DNA from 2 places in the Halomonas sp. JS92-SW72 genome. Region 2 is predicted to be linked to the other one. Evidence: predicted binding sites of a transcription regulator. Region 2 holds the regulator's gene; the other holds the start of a gene.
The links. Region 2 encodes FNR, which switches genes on or off when oxygen is low (the NO sensors DNR and NnrR bind a similar motif). Its sites were predicted from a motif close to TTGATNTANATCAA; they were not measured.
Positions count from the first base shown of each region.

Region 1: a site for FNR is predicted at 2,639-2,652, ahead of hemN (oxygen-independent coproporphyrinogen III oxidase). Genes of this name have one in related genera too.

Region 1 is NZ_CP032147.1:1,140,804-1,145,556, reverse strand. Features, by position in the region: gene D1793_RS05490 (adenosylcobalamin-dependent ribonucleoside-diphosphate reductase) at 1-341, opposite strand, end outside; gene D1793_RS05485 (SCP2 sterol-binding domain-containing protein) at 382-876, opposite strand; gene hemN (oxygen-independent coproporphyrinogen III oxidase) at 1,152-2,537, opposite strand; gene D1793_RS05475 (NnrS family protein) at 2,838-4,067, opposite strand; gene D1793_RS05470 (YbaN family protein) at 4,116-4,529, shown strand; gene D1793_RS05465 (Rrf2 family transcriptional regulator) at 4,587-4,753, shown strand, end outside.
Region 2 is NZ_CP032147.1:2,064,247-2,068,999, forward strand. Features, by position in the region: gene D1793_RS09695 (sulfite exporter TauE/SafE family protein) at 1-265, shown strand, start outside; gene hemN (oxygen-independent coproporphyrinogen III oxidase) at 427-1,749, shown strand; gene fnr (fumarate/nitrate reduction transcriptional regulator Fnr) at 1,847-2,590, shown strand; gene ttcA (tRNA 2-thiocytidine(32) synthetase TtcA) at 2,704-3,636, opposite strand; gene D1793_RS09715 (3'-5' exonuclease) at 3,720-4,346, opposite strand; gene D1793_RS09720 (putative nucleotidyltransferase substrate binding domain-containing protein) at 4,413-4,753, opposite strand, start outside.

The DNA of each region.
Region 1 (4,753 bases), 920 kb from region 2:
AGGATGTCGTGCATGGAGTCGCGGATGGTGCGGGACACCGTGCAGTTGATCAGGCTCACCGCCGGCTTGTAGGCCTCGGCGCCGGCGTTGGACATGATCCGCCCGGCCGGGATGGCACCGTTCTCCAGCGCCCAGCGGAACTTCGGCAGCCACTCATCGGCACGTTCACCCTCCACCGCGGCCAGGGCCCGGGCCACCCGCTCCCAGGTGGCGCCCACGTCCTTGTCCACGGGCTTGCCGTGGCGATCCTTGAGGCGGTACTTGGCGTCCCAGATGTCGCGGGACGGCCCCTGCAGGGGGACCTCGCTGGATGACTTCACGGCCTTGGTGGAAGTGCTCATGCGGATGGCTCCGGAAGAAAGTCGGTTTATCGGAAAAGGGTCAGGTCGTGCGTCTCGCCAGCCGCTCCAGGCGGACCAGCAGTTCACCGAAAGGCCCCTGGGCCAGCCCCTCCTCGCGACCGTCGAGGAGGTTCTTGACCATCAGGCCGAGCTCGGTGTCGCCCTCGATCAGCAGCCGGCGCTGGAAGAACAGGGCGTCGGGGTCCTCGCGGCGGGTGGCCAGGCAAAGAAACTCGCGCCAGCCGCCGCGGATAGAGGCCTCGCCGGGCTCGGTACAGACCCTGAGGCGCTCGTTCTCGAGGGTCAGGGTCAACGCCACGCCGAGATCCTCGATGGCCAGGGTGATGCGGCGCCCCTCGAGGGCGTCGAATTCCCCCTCGGCCAGGGGCTCGGCGAAGGTGCGGTTGAGCAGCGGTTCCACCAGGCGGCGCTTGACGCCGACCGGCACGCGCGGATCGACGGCGCGAATCAGGCGGGCGGGTGCGGGAAGGCGCGGCAGGGCCTGTAACGGTAAAGGCAACAACGGCAGGGACATGACAGCTCTCCTGAGGATAACCACGCGGCCGAGGCCGCCGAACCGTTCATCCTAGGCCGCTGCTCCCCGGGCTGCACTGACATGCATCATGTCGCCGGACAGCCCTCGATCACCCGCGGCCCGCCTACCATATATAGACCATATCGCCTCGGCAAGCCCCATATCTGGTGCAGGCGAGGCGACATCATGACCCATTTTCATTTGACAGCGGAAGAGCCGCGGCGTGGCGCGGCCAGGGGCGGGAGACGGCGCGCCGGCCGGCTGCGCCGACTCGCTCAGACGGTGCGCGAGTAGCGGTTCTCTTCGGGCTTGAGATAGGCGTCGAAGGCCATGGCGGCATTGCGCATCATCAGCCGTCCGGCGGGCAGCACCTCGATCTCACCCTCGCGGATCGCCAGCAGGCCGTCGTCGGCCATCTCCTGCAGCTGCGCCAGGGCGTCGGCGAAGTAGTCGCGGAAGACGATGCCGTGGGCGGCCTCGATGGTGGCGAAGTCGATGCGGTTGTGGCACATCAGGGCGTTGATCACGTCGCGGCGCAGGCGGTCATCGGCGTTGAGGCGGTAGCCGCGGAACACCGGCAGGCGCCCTTCCTCCAGGCGATGCTGATACTGGGCGGTCTCCTTGACGTTCTGGCTGTAGGTGTCGCCCACCTTGCCGATGGAGGTGATGCCCAGGGCGATCATGTCGCAGTCGGCGTGGGTGGAGTAGCCCTGGAAGTTGCGCTGCAGGGTGCCGTTCTCGCGGGCCAGGGAGAGCTCGTCGTCGGGCAGGGCGAAGTGGTCCATGCCGATGTAGACGTAGCCGGCGGCGGTGAGGCGGCGGATGGTCAGCTCGAGCAGCTCCAGCTTGCGCTCCGGCGGCGGCATATCCTCGGGGCGGATCAGGCGCTGGGCCTTGAACAGCTGGGGCAGGTGGGCATAGCTGTAGCTGGCGATGCGGTCCGGCTGCAGGGCGATGATCTTGGTCAGGGTGGCATCGAAGCTGGCCACGGTCTGGCGCGGCAGGCCGTAGATCAGGTCGACGCTCACCGACTGGAAGCCGGCGTCGCGGGCCGCCTGGACCAGCTCCACCACCTGCTCCTCGCTCTGCAGGCGGTTCACCGCCTCCTGGACGCCACGATCGAAGTCCTGCACCCCGAAGCTCAGCCGGTTGAAGCCCAGGTCGTGGAGCTCGAGGATCTGCTCGGGCGTCACGGTACGCGGGTCCACCTCCAGGGAGAACTCGCGCTCGGCGGGCGGGGCGAAGTGGAAGGCCTCGTCCAGCGCCGCCATCAGCTCGCCGAGCTGGGCGTTGCTCAGGTAGGTCGGGGTGCCACCGCCCAGGTGCAGCTGGGTCATGCGCCGCGACTCGTCGAACAGCGCGCCCTGCACGCGGATCTCCTGCTTGAGCCACTCGAGGTACTCGGCGGCCCGCTCGGTGTTGTGGGTGATGATCTTGTTGCAGGCGCAGTAGTAGCAGAGGCTCTTGCAGAACGGGATATGCACATAGACCGACAGCGGCTTGGGCGTCTCGGCCCGGTTGCTGCGCTCGGCGGCGGCGCGGTAGTCGTCCTCGGCGAAGGCCGCATGGAACTGCGGCGCCGTGGGGTAGGAGGTATAGCGCGGCCCCGGGCGGTCGTACTTCTCCACCAGGGGGCGATCGAACAGCAGGTCGTCTTGCATCTGGAAACAGCCTCTTCAACCGGGGACGGCACCGCGGCGCCGCCGTATGGGGCAGAGTATGCCATTCAGGGCCCGACGCGTCGGTACCCTTCTCGAGGTAGCTGACCTGGATCAAGCCTCCATCACCTGAGATTCACTCGGGGCTGATCCGTCGCCAAGCCTGCGAGCGGGGCCGGCCTTCCGGAGGCGCTGTGAATACCTCCCTGTACGCTACCGACGCCCTGCTTCGCTCTCACGTCCTGCTTCGCTCGCAGGACCGGTGCTGACCATCCATGGCCAGCCCGTTCGGAGCAGTGCTCCTCACCCCTGGCGCAGGACCTCCTCTTCGGCTTGCCCCCGGCGCCCCTCGCTATCGGCCCTTGCACGCGCGTTGCTGCGACGTACCGTGCGGCGGCACCAGTGGAGCAGGCGCCAGGCGGCAAGCCCCCAGGCCAGGCTCCAGAGCGCGGCGGAGCTCCACAGCAGGGCCAGCCAGTGCTGGCCGGCATCCAGCGCCAGCAGGCGCAGCAGCGCGGCCAGGGAGAAGAGCAGCGCCAGGGGCAGCAGCAGCGCCTCCGCCTCGGGGCGCGCCTTGGCGCGCAGGATCGCCTGGCGCAGCATGATGCCGGAGGCCAGGGTGCCGAGCGCCCCGATGGTGAAGGCGTGCAGGGTGGCGCTGGCGTGGGGCTGCTGCCACCAGGCCCGGGCCAGCAGCAAGAGGCCCACCCCCAGCCAGGCGTAGCCCACCATGAGCCCCAGCAGGTCGGGTCGCCCGCGGCAGGCCCAGGGCCGCCAGCGCCATAGCCGCCACAGCACCAGCAGCCCGGCCGCCAGCACCAGCCCCGCTGCCAGTGGCCTCAGCGGCGGCCACAGCATCAGCAGCGGCGTCACCCCGAGCAGCACGATCAGCGCCGCCTCTAGGCGCGGCTGGACCCCCGCCCCGACCTGGCGCCGGTTCGCCATCAGGTGGCCGTTCACCGCCGGCGCCAGCACCCGCCCGCCCATGAACACCATCAGCAGCACCAGCCACAGCACCCCCTGGTGCATCACCAGCGCCGTGGTCGGCATGGCGCCCAGGTGGCGCCAGACCAGGGTGACCAGGGCCAGCAGGCAGAGCAGGCCCAGCAGCGGCGAGAGCACCCGGTTGCGCCACTTCTTGGCGGCAATGAAGCGCGGCACCAGATGCCAGGCGACGAACAGCACGAAGCCGGCATCGGCCAGGATCACCGGCAGCGCGCCCGGCCAGACCAGGCCGCCCAGGCGAGCCAGCAGCCACAGCCCGATAAGCGCCTGGAGCCGGCGGGGTGGCAGTGGTCCAAGCAGGTAGCCGGCGATCACCGCCAGGGCGAAGCCGAACAGCAGCTCGCGACCGTGTGCCGCAGGGGAGGCCAGCAGCGGCACCTCCTGCAGGTGATAGAGTGACAGCAGGGAAAGCGGCACCAGCAGGGCCGCGTGCAGGGCCGCCAGCGGGAAGAGCCAGCGCCAGGCCGGAACGGTGGAAGCGGTTCCCCCCGGGCGACTCGCAGAAGGCTTTGCGTCACTCTTTAACATGCATGTAAAATACTATTTATTGAGCATCGCCGCCACGGGAGAGGTTCCATGACACACCCGGTCTCACGCATCGCCTGGAGCGGGCTGGCCTATGGCTGCATCGGCCTGGGCACCGCCGGCCTGGTGGTGCCGCTGCTGCCCACCACGCCCTTCCTGCTGCTGGCGGCCTGGGCCGCCCCCAAGGGCTCGCCGCGGCTGGCACGATGGCTGCACGACCATCCGCGCCTGGGCCCCACCCTGCACGCCTGGCGGGAACGGCGCGCGGTGCCGCGCCGGGCCAAGCGGCTGGCGCTGGTGCTGCTGCTGATCAGCTGGCTGGTGCTGTGGGTCGGCGGCGTGGCGCCAGCCATGCTGGCACTGACCGGGCTGCTGTTCTGCGGCGTGGCGAGCTTCCTGCTGACGCGACCCGATGCCGCAGGCGATGACGCCTTAACCGTAGCGAGCGGTAAAGTGATAAAATAAAAGCGCCTTATCTTATCAAGTTTGACTAATATCAAGCAGAGAGGTGGCAGCCCTCGTATGCACCTGACCCGCTTTACCGACTACTCCATTCGCGTGCTGATCTACCTGGCGGCGAAGGGGGAGGAGCGATCCACGATCCATGAGATCGCCACCAGCTTCGATGTCTCCCGCAACCACCTGATGAAGGTGGTCCAGGACCTGAGCCACAAGGGCTATATCACCGC
Region 2 (4,753 bases):
CGCGGTATGGGGCTGGCTGCCCTGCGGGCTGGTCTACTCGATGCTGGCCTGGAGCCTGGCCATGGCCGACCCGCTCAAGGGGGCCGCCCTGATGGGCGCCTTCGGCCTCGGCACCCTGCCGGCGCTGCTCGCCACCGGCCTGGCGGCGCACCAGTTGGGGGGGCTGATTCGTCACCGGGCCACCCGCAGCATCGCCGCGCTGTCGATCATCGCCTTCGCCCTGTGGCAGCTGTGGCTGATGCTGCCCGCTCAGGGTCACGGCTGATTCGGCACTATTCCACGCCGGATTGACGCAGCTCAACGCCGCCGGCGCCAAGCCGCCCTAGCATGGAGAGCACATCCATAGCCGGGAGCGCCGTCATGCCCGTTCAGGCGAAACGCAACGATCGCGCCGGGCCATCCTGGACTGCCGGAAGCAGGCCCTCGATGCAGTACCATGACCACGACGGATCGCACTATCTGACCTACCCCGACGCCGCCCGCCTGGCGACGGGGGACGGCCCCGCGGCGCTGACCCGGGCCCTGGTCGAGCGCTCCCCCGATGCGCCGCTGGCGCTGCACGTGCGCCTGCCCTTCTGCCGGCAGGCGTGCCGCTTCTGCGCCTCCCAGCGGGTGCCCTCACGGGACAGCCGCCAGGCCGAGCCCTACCTCACGCGGCTCGACCGCGAGATGGTGCTGGTGAGCCGACTGCTGGGCCGCCTCCCGGCCGTGCAACGCCTGCACTGGGGTGGCGGCGCCCCCGCCTTCCTCTCCCTGGACCAGATGGGCGACCTGTTCGACCGCCTCGACGCCCGCTTCGGGCTGTCCGGCGCCCGGGGTCGCGACTTCAGCATCGAGATCGACCCCCGCGAGGCCGATGTCTTCACCCTGCGCCACCTGCAGGCGCTGGGCTTCAACCGCCTGAGCCTCGGCGTCCAGGAGCTCGACCTGCGCGTCCAGAAGGCGATCAACCGGGTCCAACCCCGGGTGCTGACCGAGTCCCTGGTGGACGAGGCCGAACGCCTCGGCTTCCACTCCCTCAACCTGGACCTGATCGTGGGCCTGCCGCTGCAGACCCCCCACGGCTTCGGGGAGACCCTCGAGCAGGTGATCGCCATGACCCCGGCGCGCATCACCCTGCGCCGCTACGCCCACCTGCCGGAGCGCTACCGTCCCCAGCGCGAGATCGACGCCGAGGACTTGCCCGACACCGCCACCCGCCTGGCGATCCTCGAGGCGGCTCGCGAGCGGCTGGATGACGCCGGCTACGTGCACATCGGGCTCGGCCAGTTTGCCCGCCCCGATGACAGCCTGGCCCAGGCCCTGGGGGAGGGCCGCCTGGCCCGCGATCTGCAGGGCTACACCCACTACCCGCCCGGCGACCAGCTCGGCCTCGGGGTCGCCGCCCTCAGCCGGGTCGGCGATACCCTGGCCCGCAACGCCCTGAGCCTGGCCGACTACGAGACGGCGCTGGACGCCAGCCAGCTGCCCGCCAGCGCCGCCTACCGGCTGGACGCGGCCGAACGCCTGCGCCGGGATGCCATCGAGACGCTCGCCTGTCGCCGCGAGCTGGACCTGGCCGCACTCTCGCAGGCCCATGGGCTCGACGCCGGCGCGGCCCTGGCCGGTGCCCTCGAGCGCCTCGCCCCCTTCTGCCGGGCGGGGCTGCTCGAGCGCCACGGCGAGCGCCTGCGGGTAACCCCCGACGGGCTCTGGGGCCTGACCCACCTGCTCGCCGCCTTCGACCCCGAGGCCACCCCGGTGGCGTGAGCCGGGCCGGACGGGCCTACCTCCTTGGAGGTGGTTTGCCCTGTCCGAAGTTTCCTCCATAATGGTCGACATGATCATGATCAAGGAGGGGGCGGCCATGCCCGATAGCCTGACCGGAAGGCGGCGCTCTGTACTGCACGAGACTCGCTGCCAGACCTGCAGCCTGAGTTCGCTCTGCCTGCCGCTGGCCCTCGAGGTTCAGGACATGGACCAGTTCGACGCCATCATCCGCCGGCGCGCGCCCCTCAAGAAGGGCGAGACCCTGTTCCGCCAGGACAGCCCCTTCACCAGCGTCTATGCGGTGCGCTCGGGCAGCCTCAAGCAGGTGACCACCGAGGGCAGCGGCGACGACCAGCTGACCAACTTCTACCTGCCCAGCGAGCTGGTGGGGCTGGACGGCATCGACGAGGAGCAGTATCCCGGCACCGTGGTGGCCCTGGAGACCACCACCGTGTGCGAGATCCCCTTCGATCGCCTGGACCAGCTGTCGGAGTCCCTCCCCGAACTGCGCGGCCAGCTCTATCGCAGCATGAGCAAGGAGCTGCGCGACGACCGCCGCATGATGCGCCTGCTCTCTCGCAAGACCGCCGACCAGCGCCTGGCCAGCTTCTTCACCAGCCTCTCCGACCGCTTCCGCCGGCGCGGCTACTCCCCCTACAGCTTCCGGCTCTCCATGTCCCGGGCCGATATCGGCAACTACCTCGGCCTGGCGGTGGAGACCGTCAGCCGCATCCTCGGCCGCTTCCAGAGCCAGGGCCTGGTGGAGGTCTCGGGCCGCGAGGTGCATATCCTCGACCTGGAGTCGCTGATCCAGGTCGCCGAGGAGGAAGGGGCCAAGTAGCACCGGGCCGCCTGGCCTCCCCCCTGACGCAGAAACCCCCATCGGGCGAGTGCCCGATGGGGGTTTCTGGTTTTCGAGCCATGAGTTCCCGAGCCCTGGCGCCGGCGCCAGGGCTACTCGTTCAGCAGTTCGATGCGGCTGGCCTGCCGCCGCGCCTGTGTCTCCTCGAGCCCGGCGAAGTCGAACAGCTCGCGGTCGGCCAGCTGCGACGGCGCCACGTTGGTCACCGCCTTGAACATGCTCTCCAGGCGCCCGGGGTGCTTCTTCTCCCATTCGGCGAGCATCTCCTTGACCACCTGGCGCTGCAGGTTGGGCTGGGAACCGCACAGGTTGCAGGGGATGATCGGGAACGCCATCAGCCGGGCAAACTCGGCGATATCCGCCTCGCGGCAGTAGGCCAGCGGGCGGATCAGGATGTTCTTGCCGTCGTCGGAGAGCAGCTTGGGGGGCATGGCCTTGAGGCTGCCGCCGAAGAAGAGGTTGAGGAACAGCGTCTCGAGGATGTCCTCGCGATGGTGGCCCAGGGCGATCTTGGTGGCGCCGATCTCCTCGGCGAAGCCGTAGAGGGAGCCGCGGCGCAGCCGCGAGCAGAGCGCGCAGGTGGTCTTGCCTTCCGGCGTCTTCTCCTTGACCACCGAGTAGGTGTCGCGCTCGAGGATATGGTACTCGACGCCGATGGACTCGAGGTACTCGGGCAGCACCTGCTCGGGGAAACCGGGCTGCTTCTGGTCGAGGTTGACCGCCACCAGCGAGAAGTCGATCGGGGCGTTGCGCTGCAGGCTGCGCAGGATCGAGAGCAGGGTGTAGCTGTCCTTGCCGCCGGAGAGGCAGACCATCACCCGGTCGCCCTCGTGGATCATGCCGTAGTCGATGATGGCGTTGCCGACCTGGCGGCGCAGGCGCTTCTGGAGCTTGTTGAACTCGCGCCTGCCCCGGGCATCCAGGGCATCGAGGAGCGGCGAGGGGGCCTCCTGCTGCGGGGAGCCCCCCGCGGCGGGGGCCTCGGCGTCGGTGTCGCGGGGGTCGAAGATCACGGCGTCTTGCATGTCGGTCGGCGCTGCCAGTGCGGGCAAAAATGACGGGCGCCCATCCTACCATCGCCGGCGACGTCAGGCGACGCCGTCACGCCTCAGGCGTCGCCCCGCAGGGCGCTGGTCTCGCGCTCCAGGCGCAGGAAGATCAGCGCCGTGGTCACCGCATCCCCCAGCGCCGTATGGCGCCCCATCACCGGCACGTCCAGCAGCTCGGCCACCTTCTCGAAGCGCGGCGCCGACTCCACCTCGGGGTGGCGGCGGCGCAGGCGGCGCAGATAGTGCTGGGCCACGTCGATGGTGGCGTTGGGCAGCTCGAAGCCGACGCGCGGGCGCAGCTCGCGATTGAGGATCGCCAGGTCGAAGTCCAGGTGCCAGCCCACCAGCGGGCGATTGCCGACGAAGTCGAGCAGGCGCTCCAGCGCCTCGTCCACCGCCATGCCGCCCTCCAGGTCGATGCCGCGCAGGCCGTGAATGCGGATCGAATCGCCACACAGCGAGGCCGGGCGCGCCAGGCGCAGGTCCAGGGATTCGCTGGTCAGCACCCGGTCGCCACGCACCTTGACGGCGGCGATGGAGACCAGCTCCGCGCTGCGCGTATCAAGCCCGGTGGTCTCGGTATCGATGACCACCATCTCGTCACCGGTATAGGGGTGGAAGAGCCAGGCGTAGTCGCCGTTGGCGTGCCGTCTTCGGTCGGCAGCGCGCCGCAGGACCTTGAGCATGAGGGGTCTCCTGTTGTGATTGTCGTTCCTTCGTGCATCGTCATGCCTTCGTGCAGCCTCGGGCCGTCACGAATACTCCAGATGAAAGCGGTGCGAGAGGCGCTGCTTGAAGTCCTTGACGATATGCAGCGCCTCGCGCAGCAGGTCGCGCTCCAGCGAGGAGAGCTCCTGTACCACCACGCGGTCGGGCTTGCGCTCGCCACCGCTGTCCAGATGGGCGAGCTGCTGCTTGAGGCGCAGCTCGGTGAACAGCGACAGCGCCTCGCCGAGGTCCTCGGCGAAGCGCGGCTCCAGGCGGCCGTCCGCCGCCAGGGCATCCAGCCGCTCCAGGGTGGAGGTCGGCCGGATGCGCCGCTCCAGGGCCATCACCCGCACCCCGTGAACGATGGGGAAGATGCCGCCCTTCT